3 regions of the Devosia sp. LjRoot16 genome follow, and region 3 is predicted to be linked to each of the others. Evidence: predicted binding sites of a transcription regulator. Region 3 holds the regulator's gene; each other region holds the start of a gene.
What was found. The regulator PhoB, encoded in region 3, activates phosphate uptake and scavenging genes when phosphate is short. The targets are predictions, from matches to a motif close to TGTCATNNANCTGTCAT.
Positions count from the first base shown of each region.

Region 1 (3,270 bases), 1.9 Mb from region 3:
CATGGTGGCGAACACCACGAGGTCGCCAATGCCCTTGGTGGCGAACACCGCTTCGACCAGCACGCAGCGCGCCACCATGCCGGCCACCTGCAGCCCGATGATGGTGACCACCGGGATCGCGGCATTGCGCAGCGCATGCTTGACGATCACCAGCCATTCCGGCAGCCCCTTGGCGCGGGCGGTGCGGAGGTAATCCTGGCTCAGCACGTCGAGCAGCGCGTTACGGGTGAAGCGGACGATCTCGGCCAGCATCGGCGCCGCGAGGACGATCGACGGCATCAGGAAATGCAGCGGCGTCGCGTCGCCCGAGCTCGGCAACCAGTGCAGGTTGAACGAGAAGATCAGGATCATCACGATGGCGAGGACGAAGTTCGGCGTCGCGTAGCCGACAAACGCTACCGCCATGATCGCCGAGCCCAGCGGATTGCGGCGATTGAGCGCCGCGGCGATCCCCAGCGGCACGCCGAGGACGACCGACAACACCAGCGCATAACTGAACAGCATCACCGTGTTGGGCAGCCGCTCCGCATAGATCGCGACCACCGAGCGGCGCTCGAACAGGCTGATCCCGACATCGCCACTGAAGAGCCCCGTGACATAGCGCCAGAACTGCAGCCACAGCGGCTGGTCGAGGCCGAAATGCCTCACCATCGCCGCCTTGGTCTCGGTGTCGATCCCCGGCGGCAGCATGTAATCCATGGCGTTGCCGGAGAGGCGGGTGGCAAAGAACACCGCCACCACCACGACGATCAGCGTCGCCAGCGAGCCGAGCGTGCGCCGGGTGAGGAAATCAAGCACGTTCCGCCTCCCGCTCGGCCGGCACGTCGCGCGCCGTGAACGGCGCCAGCGCCGGCATCCACGGCCGCTCGCCGGAGCGGCGGAACGGCATCGAAACGGCGAACGGATCGCGGCCATGCACCTCGAGCGAGAACCTGCCGTCGGCGATCTCGAGCATGGCGAACGCAGCGGCGCCGTGCGGGAAGGTGGTGAAGCGCTCGCTCACCGACTGCACCGTGATATGCGGCAGGCCACGCATAGTGGTGACGGTGTTCCAATGCACATGGCCCGAGAGCCAGAGCGCCGCATTGCCGGTGGCCTCCACCGCCTCGCGTACCACCACGTTGTCCGGGTAGGTGGCGAACTGCGGGTTGCGCTCGAAATAGTAGTTGCCGACCTGCAGGTGGCCCGAGAGCGGCACGTGCGTGGCAATGATCGCGGGTTTCGTGTCCGCGTTCAGCGTCTCGACCAGCCAGTCGAGGTTCGCCGCGGCGTGCGGGAACCCCGTCGGCCACTCGATCTTGACGCCCGGCTGCCAGAGGATTAGCCGCGCTTCGCCTAGGTCGACCACCGAGCTTTGCATCGACTGGCCGAGGATCTCCTCGTTGTCCGCGACGCTCATATTGGCGACGTCGTGGTTGCCGAGCACGTGATAGCGCGGCCCGTTGAAGGTCGCGAAGGTGGCAGCGACTTCCGACGCGACCTGCCGGTCGCCCTCGCGGGTGGTGTCGGAGATGCGGTCGCCGAGGTCGAGCAACAGGTCGGCGCCCTGCTCGCCGGCATGCCAGATGCAGTCGCGCATCACCTGCAATGCATCCCAGCCCGGCTCCTTGGTGTGCGACTGCGGGCCGTGATGGATGTCGGTAATAACAGCGATCTTCATGGCTCGGCCCTCTCGTTGCTGCCCAATCGATAGCGCCGCTGTGTGACAGTCTTATGAAACTTCCTCAGTGTTTCAAGAGCTTGACACTGAGACAAGCTCAGTCCAGATTCGTCTGGTAAATCACGGAGTTTCGCCTTGCTGCCCAATGTGCGTTCCGCACGCGGCTACCTCATCGATCTCGACGGCACATTGATGAGCGGCCGGCACCTGTTGCCGGGAGCCCGCGAGCTGCTGAGCCGGCTCGAGGGCCGCTTCGCCATTGTCTCCAACGATTCCGAGCACACCCCGCTGCAGCTGATGAGCCGCTTCGCCGACCTCGGCATCGCCATCCCGGCCGATCGGATCATCCTCGCCGGCACCTGCGCCCTCGAAACCATCGCCCGGCGCCAGCCGCGCGCCCGGGTGATGGTGCTCGGCTCGACCCCGCTCCGCGCCTATGCGCGGCGGCTGGGCCTCGACGTCGACCAGCCCGAAACCGACGTCGTGCTGGTGGCGCGCGACCGGCGCTTCAACTACGCCAAGCTCGCCGCCGCCGCCGAGGCGATGGCGCGCGGCGCCGAACTGGTCGTCGCCTGCCCCGATACCACCCATCCCGGCCCCGGCGGCCAGCCGGTGCCCGAGGCCGGCGCGCTCGCCGCGGCCGTCCTTGCCTGCGCCGGGCCGGTGCCGCATACGGTGATCGGCAAGCCCGAACCGGCACTGTTCCGGCTCGGCTGCGAGCGGCTCGGTATCGAGCCGGAAGAGGGTGTGATGATCGGCGACAATCCCCTGACCGACGGCGCCGGCGCCCGGGCGCTGGGCATGACGTTCTGGCAGGCCGTGCCGGGTGGGTTGAACGAAGCCCTGCGTGAGCTCATGCCCGCATGAGCACCGAGCGCACGGAGCCGGGCCAGCTCTCCGGCATCCTCGACCGCATCGCGGCGCTGCGGCCGAACCTGCCGCCCACCGCCGGTCGCATCGCCGATTTCATCACCGCCAATGCCTCCGATGTCGTCCACATGTCGGTGACCGAGGTGGCGGAGCGCTCCGGCTCCAGCGAAGGCAGCGTCATCAGCCTCTGCCAGCAGCTCGGCGCCCGTGGCTTCCAGCAGGTCAAGATCGCCATCGCCCGCGATCTGGTGCAGCCGGTGCAGTTCATCCACGAGGATCTCGAGCCGGATGACGATCTCGCCACCGTGGTCGAAAAGATCTTCCGCTCCGACCTCCAGGCGCTGCACGACACCCAGAAGGCGCTCGACCTCGGTCAGTTGGCCCGCGCCGTCGCCGCCATCCGCAAGGCGAGCCGCGTCGAAGTGTTCGGCATCGGCAGCGCCGCCACCATCGCCGAGGACGCCAACTACCGGCTCTTGCGCATCGGCATCAACTCGCGCGCCACCGTCGACAGCCACGTGCAGGCGATCACCGCGGCGCTCTGCACCCCTGATGTCACGGTGCTCACCATCTCGCATTCGGGCTCGACCATCGAGACGCTGACCGCCACCCGCCTCGCCAAGGAGGCCGGCGCCACCACCATCGCCGTCACCAATTTCGGCAAGTCGCCGATCCTCAGCCACGCCGATATAGTGCTCAACACGCTGGCCCGCGAAACCCAGTTCCGCACCGAAGCGATG
Region 1 is NZ_CAXUPH020000001.1:2,030,221-2,033,490, reverse strand. It holds gene ACSQ23_RS09680 (ABC transporter permease) at 1-798, opposite strand, end outside; gene ACSQ23_RS09675 (metallophosphoesterase family protein) at 791-1,660, opposite strand; gene ACSQ23_RS09670 (HAD-IIA family hydrolase) at 1,796-2,527, shown strand; gene ACSQ23_RS09665 (MurR/RpiR family transcriptional regulator) at 2,524-3,270, shown strand, end outside.
Region 1: ACSQ23_RS09670 (HAD-IIA family hydrolase) is a predicted target of PhoB. The motif match lies at 1,703-1,719, and genes of this name have one in related genera.

Region 2 (3,270 bases), 1.5 Mb from region 3:
CTTTTCTGGTTCGAAAGCGTGACTGATAGAAGGAATCAGCAAGTCTGATTGGAAGTTTGAGGGGCCGCGATCTACTAGAGATCGCGGCCCTTTCGTTTGTAGCGAGCTTCTGATGTCCGACGTGGTTTTCCGCCCCTTTGCGTGGTCCGACGTACCTGAGATCACCGCCATCTACCGGCCCTATGTCGAGGAGACAGTGATCACCTTCGAGACCGAGGTGCCCTCAGAGACCGATATGGCCGAGCGCTTCGGCAAGCTCAAGGCGCTGGGTCACCCGCTGATCGTCGCCGAGCGGGCCGGCGAGGTGCTGGGCTATGCCTATGCCTCGTTCTACCGGCCGCGGGCGGCTTACCGCTTCACCTGCGAGGATTCGATCTACCTGCGGCAGGATGCGGTCGGGCAGGGGATCGGTGGGCGGCTGCTGGATGAGCTAATGGCGCAGAGCCGGGCCGCCGGGTTCAAGCAGATGATCGCGGTGATCACCGCCGAGCGCGCCAATTCGGTGCGCCTGCACGAGAAAGCCGGCTTCCGTCATGTCGGGCGCTACGAGGCGGTGGGCTACAAGTTCGACCGCTGGCTGGATATCGTGCACCTGCAGAAGGCGCTGTGAGGCTTCGTGACGACCGGCGAGGAACGGATCTTCCAGTGTGCGCGCGACGTGCTGTGGGTGATCCTCGAGCAGCCCTCGCCGACGCTCAAGGACCTGGCCGAAGTGCTGGATCGGCTGGCCGTCGCATACGCAGACGCGCCGGCGGGTGAGTTCACCGACAACGCTACGGAACGACCCTCGCAAGAGCTGAGAGAACCGATCGCTGCGAGATTTTCGCTTGGGCTGTACGTCGACGCAGATCCCATGGATTTCGACTTCACCGAACTGGTCGGCGATGGCATCGACGATCTGGTCGATATTGCCGGCCAGATGCAGGACCTGCTTTGGATCCGCGACGAGCTGGGGGCGGATGACGCGCTCTACCATTTGCATTTGCTCGCCTTCCACTGGATGGGGCATCTGCGCAGCCTGAGCCGCTACCTGCATGTCTTGCGCTACGGCAGCGCCTCTTACGACGTAGCCGCGCGGGCCGCTGGGTCTTTTTGAGGGCACCACACCCGCCCACCCACGGTGGGGGAAGCTCGGGGCTAGTCGGATAACGGCTGGGTTAGAGCCGCTTCTCCATCGGGTAGCACAGCATGCCGCGGTCGGCTTCCGCCGGGGCGGCATCCTGCCAGCCATTGGCGAGGTAGAAGCGGTGGGCGGTGCCTGTGCTGGTGAGCCTCGCGACGTTGGCGCCGGATTGGCGGATGTGCTCCTCGAGAGCGGCGAGCAGGGCCTTGCTGACGCCGCGGAAGCGGTGGGCCGGGGCGACGTAGTTGAGGCCGATCTCATCAGGGCCGGTTAAGCAGCCGACCGCGGCGATCTCGCCATCGCGCTCTGCGACAAGGAACCGGGCGCCGGGGCGTTCGAGCATTTTCAGCACCATCTCGGGCGTCTTGTTGCGGAGCCACCCGGCGAGGATTTCGGCATCGTCGCGGTGGTCGGCAGTGCAGAGGTCGCGGATCGAGGCGGTGAGCACGGCGCTCATCGCCGCGGCGTCCGCCGGCACGGCCGGGCGGATGGTGATCATTTGACCAGCGCGAGCTCCAGGACGCGGAGTACGGTCGTGAGGTCGTGGCCGCGCTTCAGGATGCGGCCATCCTGGCTCAATACCATGTACTGGCCCTGCTTGAGGCGCAGCCTGGGGTTCTTCTCGACCACGTAGAGCGGGCGCTCGGAGGCGCGCTTGTAGATCGAGAACAGCGCGCGGTCGCGCAGGAAGTCGATCGCATAGTCGCGCCACTCACCATCGACGACCTTGCGGCCATAGAGGTTGAGGATGGTCTGGAGTTCCTTGCGGTCGAAGGTGACCGCAGGCACGAAGCGGTTATGATTGGCCGGCTGAAGATCGGCGGGACCAGGGCTCGCGGCTGCCGCGAAATCGATGAGTAGCCCTGATCCAGACTGCTCGGGTTCATCCACCATTGATCGGCCTCGTCACCTCGTTGTCATGATCGCGTCATTCGCAACGCTTGGCAAGCCAGTCGGATACATTGCAACGACGGACCGGGGGCCCAGGCATCCGCCGCAGAGATTAACGCAAAATCCCTATTTCGGTCACAATCCCTCCCAGTTGACGCCAGATTGACCCGGCACCTTAGCTCCATTGCCTCCAGTGGCCGGCAAGCGGGCTGACCGAGCCCCCAAACCACGATGCTCGTTTGCCGGCCGCCTCTTACATGCACAGTCATTCTCCTCCCGCCTGCGCAAGCTGGCGGGAGTTTTGTTATGGCGGCGAGCAATTTGATCGATTGTGCAAACGGAGCTGCAAAGCCCCCCAACTACGCTGCCGGACAGCAAGGGAGGCTCTGGTGATCGACAGCGTCTGGGCGCGGCCGGGGGTGAAGTGTGTCTGCGTCGACGGTTCACGACCGATGGCGTCGGTGTTTCCCGGCAAGCCGCCAATAGAGGTCGGCGGCACGTTCCCCGTTACCGGGCAGATCTACACTATCGAGTCAGTCGTCTGACATGTGTCGGGCCTGCCATGGGTGGGAGATTTCCTCGGTGTGCACCTGATGGAAATCAACCGTGAGCCCGGCGGAATGACCGGCATGGTCGTGCCCTACCGCATCGAGCGTTTCCGTCCGCTGGTTGACGACAGCCGAGAAAGAGACCTGGCGCTGTTCACGCCGCTGCTCGACCCCGAAGAGGTCGAGGGCTGATCAGCGGGTGAAGCTGGCGGCGCCGACGATCGGGCCGGGCAGGCCGGCGTGATCCTGCTGGATGAGGATGACGGCGCCGTTGGAGCGGCCGGTCAGCACTTCGGCGAGCGGCAGGGTGAGTTCGGCTCCGGCATCGGCTTTCCACATCCCCAGCACCTGGCGACCGGTGACGATCTGCGTGTAGGCCACCTGTTTGCCCTCGTTCTCGCCGCGCTCGATGGTGACATCGGCCCGATCGAGGAAGGTGATGAGCCAGATCATCGCGTCGGCCTCGCCGGCCTTTGGCGGCACCGACACCTGCAGCATGTCGTCGGACGCCTCGGTGAGCTTGACGTCGAGCGGCAGGCTGGCGCCACCGAGAGCGGTGTTGACCGCGTCGCGCTTCGAGCCGACGAGGCCGCCCTTGCCGTTGATCACCAGCTGCGGGGTGAAGATGCGTGAGGAACCCCAGCTCTCGGCGTAATCGCGCTGCCGGTCGGAGTTCTCCTTGGTGCCGAAAGTGTCCTCCCAGCCGAT
Region 2 is NZ_CAXUPH020000001.1:1,620,836-1,624,105, forward strand. It holds gene ACSQ23_RS07645 (GNAT family N-acetyltransferase) at 113-610, shown strand; gene ACSQ23_RS07650 (hypothetical protein) at 617-1,096, shown strand; gene ACSQ23_RS07655 (GNAT family N-acetyltransferase) at 1,158-1,622, opposite strand; gene ACSQ23_RS07660 (DUF2794 domain-containing protein) at 1,619-2,017, opposite strand; gene ACSQ23_RS07665 (hypothetical protein) at 2,404-2,559, shown strand; gene ACSQ23_RS07670 (hypothetical protein) at 2,608-2,754, shown strand; gene ACSQ23_RS07675 (DUF1223 domain-containing protein) at 2,755-3,270, opposite strand, start outside.
Region 2: ACSQ23_RS07660 (DUF2794 domain-containing protein) is a predicted target of PhoB. The motif match lies at 2,039-2,055, and genes of this name have one in related genera.

Region 3 (3,270 bases):
CAACCTGAAGATCGAACAGTTCAACGTCACCTCGCTGATCGGCCCTTCGGGCTGCGGCAAGTCGACATTTCTCCGTTCGCTCAACCGCATGAACGACACCATCGACGGCTGCCGCGTCACCGGCAAGATCAACCTCGACGAGGACGATATCTACGACCCGTCGATCGACGTGGTGGAACTGCGTGCCCGCGTCGGCATGGTGTTCCAGAAGCCCAATCCGTTCCCCAAGTCGATCTACGAGAACGTCGCCTACGGCCCCAAGATCCACGGCATTGCCCGCAACAAGGCCGACCTCGATGAGATCGTGCACTCCTCGCTGCGCCGCGCTGGCCTGTGGAACGAAGTGAAGGACCGCCTGCAGGAGCCGGGCACCGGCCTTTCCGGTGGTCAGCAGCAGCGCCTCTGCATCGCTCGCGCCATCGCCACCAAGCCCGAAGTGCTGCTGATGGACGAGCCCTGCTCGGCGCTCGATCCGATCGCCACCGCCGTCATCGAGGAACTGATCGACGAACTGCGTGAGAACTTCACCATCGTCATCGTCACCCACTCCATGCAGCAGGCCGCCCGCGTCAGCCAGAAGACCGCGTTCTTCCACCTCGGTAAGCTCATCGAGGAAGGCAAGACCGAGGACATCTTCACCAATCCCAAGAACAAGCAGACGCAGGACTACATTACCGGCCGTATCGGCTGACCCGAGAGGAACTCGAGAATGGCATCGCTCAACGAGCACATCGTTTCCTCTTACGAGGACGAACTCACCAACCTCAACAAGGCAATTTCCGAGATGGGTGGCATGGTCGAACAGGCCATCACCGAGTCGGCTGTCGCCTTGCTCAAGCTCGATCACAAGCAGGCCCAGGACGTGCGCCTGTTCGACAAGAAGATCGACGAGATGCAGCAGCGCATCAATGACGCGGCGGTGTCGATCATTGCGCGCCGCCAGCCGATGGCGGCGGACCTGCGCATGGTGGTGACCTCGATCCAGGTCGCCAATGACCTCGAGCGCACCGGTGATATGGCCAAGCAGTTGGCCAAGCGCGCCATGCAGATCGAGTCCCTCGGTCTCGCGCCAAAATTCTACAATGGCGTCAAGCACATGAAGGAACTGGTGGCGCGGCAGCTGAAGAGTGCCATCGATGCCTACCTCAACCGCGACTCTGCTGCGGCCGTCGAGGTCTGCAGCCGCGATGACGAAGTCGACGCGATGTACAACTCGCTGTTCCGCGAACTCCTCACCTATATGATGGAAGATCCGCGCAACATCACGCAGTGCACGCACCTGCTGTTCTGCACCAAGAGCCTCGAGCGCGTCGGCGACCATGCGACCAACATCGCCGAAGCTGCCTATTACCTCGAAACCGGTCGCCACCTCGGCGCCGAGGAACAGCAGCGCCAGCCGCGCTAAGTCCCTTCGCCGTCTCATTGCGACGGCGAAGGTCTAAGCCTTTGATTTACAGAGCTTTCAGGTCCGTAGCTTTCCTGAAAGCGCTCTAGGGGTGATCCGATGTCAGCCACCATCCTGATCGTCGAAGACGAAGCCGATCTGGCCGTCCTGCTGCGCTACAACCTCGAAGCCGAAGGCTTCCGGGTCGCCACTGCCGCCTCGGGCGACGAGGCGGTGGAGCGCATCCGTGACGGCGTTCCGGATCTGATCCTGCTCGACTGGATGTTGCCGGGCCTTTCCGGCATCGAACTCTGCCGCCGCTGGCGCTCACGCGAGGAAACCGCGCGCACCCCGATCATCATGATCACCGCCCGCGGCGAGGAAGAAGAACGCGTCCGCGGCCTTGCCACCGGCGCCGACGATTATGTGGTGAAGCCGTTCTCGATCCCCGAGCTGCTGGCCCGCATCAACGCGCTGCTCCGCCGTTCGAGCCCGCAGCTCGTCACCGCGGTGCTGAAGGCCGGCGACCTCGAGCTCGATCGCACCAGCCACCGCGTCCGGCGCGGCGGCCGCGAGGTGCATCTCGGCCCCACCGAATACCGCCTGCTCGAATACCTGATGCGCCACCCCGGCCGCGTCTACTCCCGCGAGCAGCTGCTCGATGGCGTATGGGGCAACGACGTCTATGTCGACGAGCGCACCGTCGACGTGCATGTCGGGCGCCTGCGCAAGGCGATCAACCGCCACCGCGACGCCGACCCGATCCGCACCGTCCGCGGCGCCGGCTATGCGTTTGACGAGCGGTTTGCGGCGGTCAGCTGAACGCCACATCAAGGGTGGGGGTGCCCCACGCTCTGATGTGGAGCCCCCTAAATCACCCGCTCCGCGCAGATCCGATAACTGTCCGCCCACGGCCGCAGCCGCTCGAACGTCGCGCTGGCCGCCAGCACATCGGCATCGGCATAACGCCGGCCGATGATCTGCATGCCGACCGGCAGCCCATCCACCAGTCCGGCCGGGATCGACGCAGCCGGATGCCCGGTGAAGTTGAGCGGGTAGGTGAGGCACCAGCCGATCCCCTGGTCGACCGCCTCGCCGTTCACCTCGCGCGGCCCGTGCGTATTGCCACCAACCTCGTTCTTCACCGGCAGCGCGGCAACCGTCGGGGTGATCACCAGGTCATAGGTGGCGAACGCGGCCTGGAACGCGTCGTAAATCTCCGACCGCATGGCCTGGTCGCGTCGGAGGTCGGCTGCCGTCATCGTCTGCCCGTAGCTTTCGATCCAGTGCAGGTACTCCGGCGGGAAGTCGCCGCGGTGGTCCGCCAGAAGGTCGAGCCCGCCCGCCTTTACCGCCTCCAGTGTCCCCATGTTCAATGGCATCATCAGCCGCAGCCAGAGCTCGCTCAGTTCGCGCTGCGAATAGCGGATGCCGAGCTTGATCTCTTCGACGTGCGCGCCGGCTTCGCTGAACGCCGCGACGGCCCGCTGTACCGTTTCCGCCACCCGCGGATCGACCGGGAACACATCGAGGTTGGGGCTGTAGCCGATCCGGAAACCCTTGATCGATTGCTTCAGCGCACCGAGATAGTCGACCGTCTCGCTAAGGCTCAGCGGGTCGCGCGGATCGTACCCGCCGAGCACACTCATCGCCAGCGCCGCATCTTCCACCGTGCGGGTGATCGGCCCCTCGAACACATAGGGCAGGTCGCCGGCAAAGGCGTTGGGTCGCATCACCACCGGCACGCGCCCGAAAGCCGGCTTGTAACCATAGACTCCGCACCAGGCTGCCGGGATGCGGATCGAGCCGCCGGCATCGGTGCCCTCGGCGATCGACACCAAGCCGTCGGCGACGATCGCCGCGCTGCCGCCCGATGAACCGCCCGG
Region 3 is NZ_CAXUPH020000001.1:129,732-133,001, reverse strand. It holds gene pstB (phosphate ABC transporter ATP-binding protein PstB) at 1-691, shown strand, start outside; gene phoU (phosphate signaling complex protein PhoU) at 710-1,405, shown strand; gene phoB (phosphate regulon transcriptional regulator PhoB) at 1,505-2,206, shown strand; gene ACSQ23_RS00630 (amidase) at 2,254-3,270, opposite strand, start outside.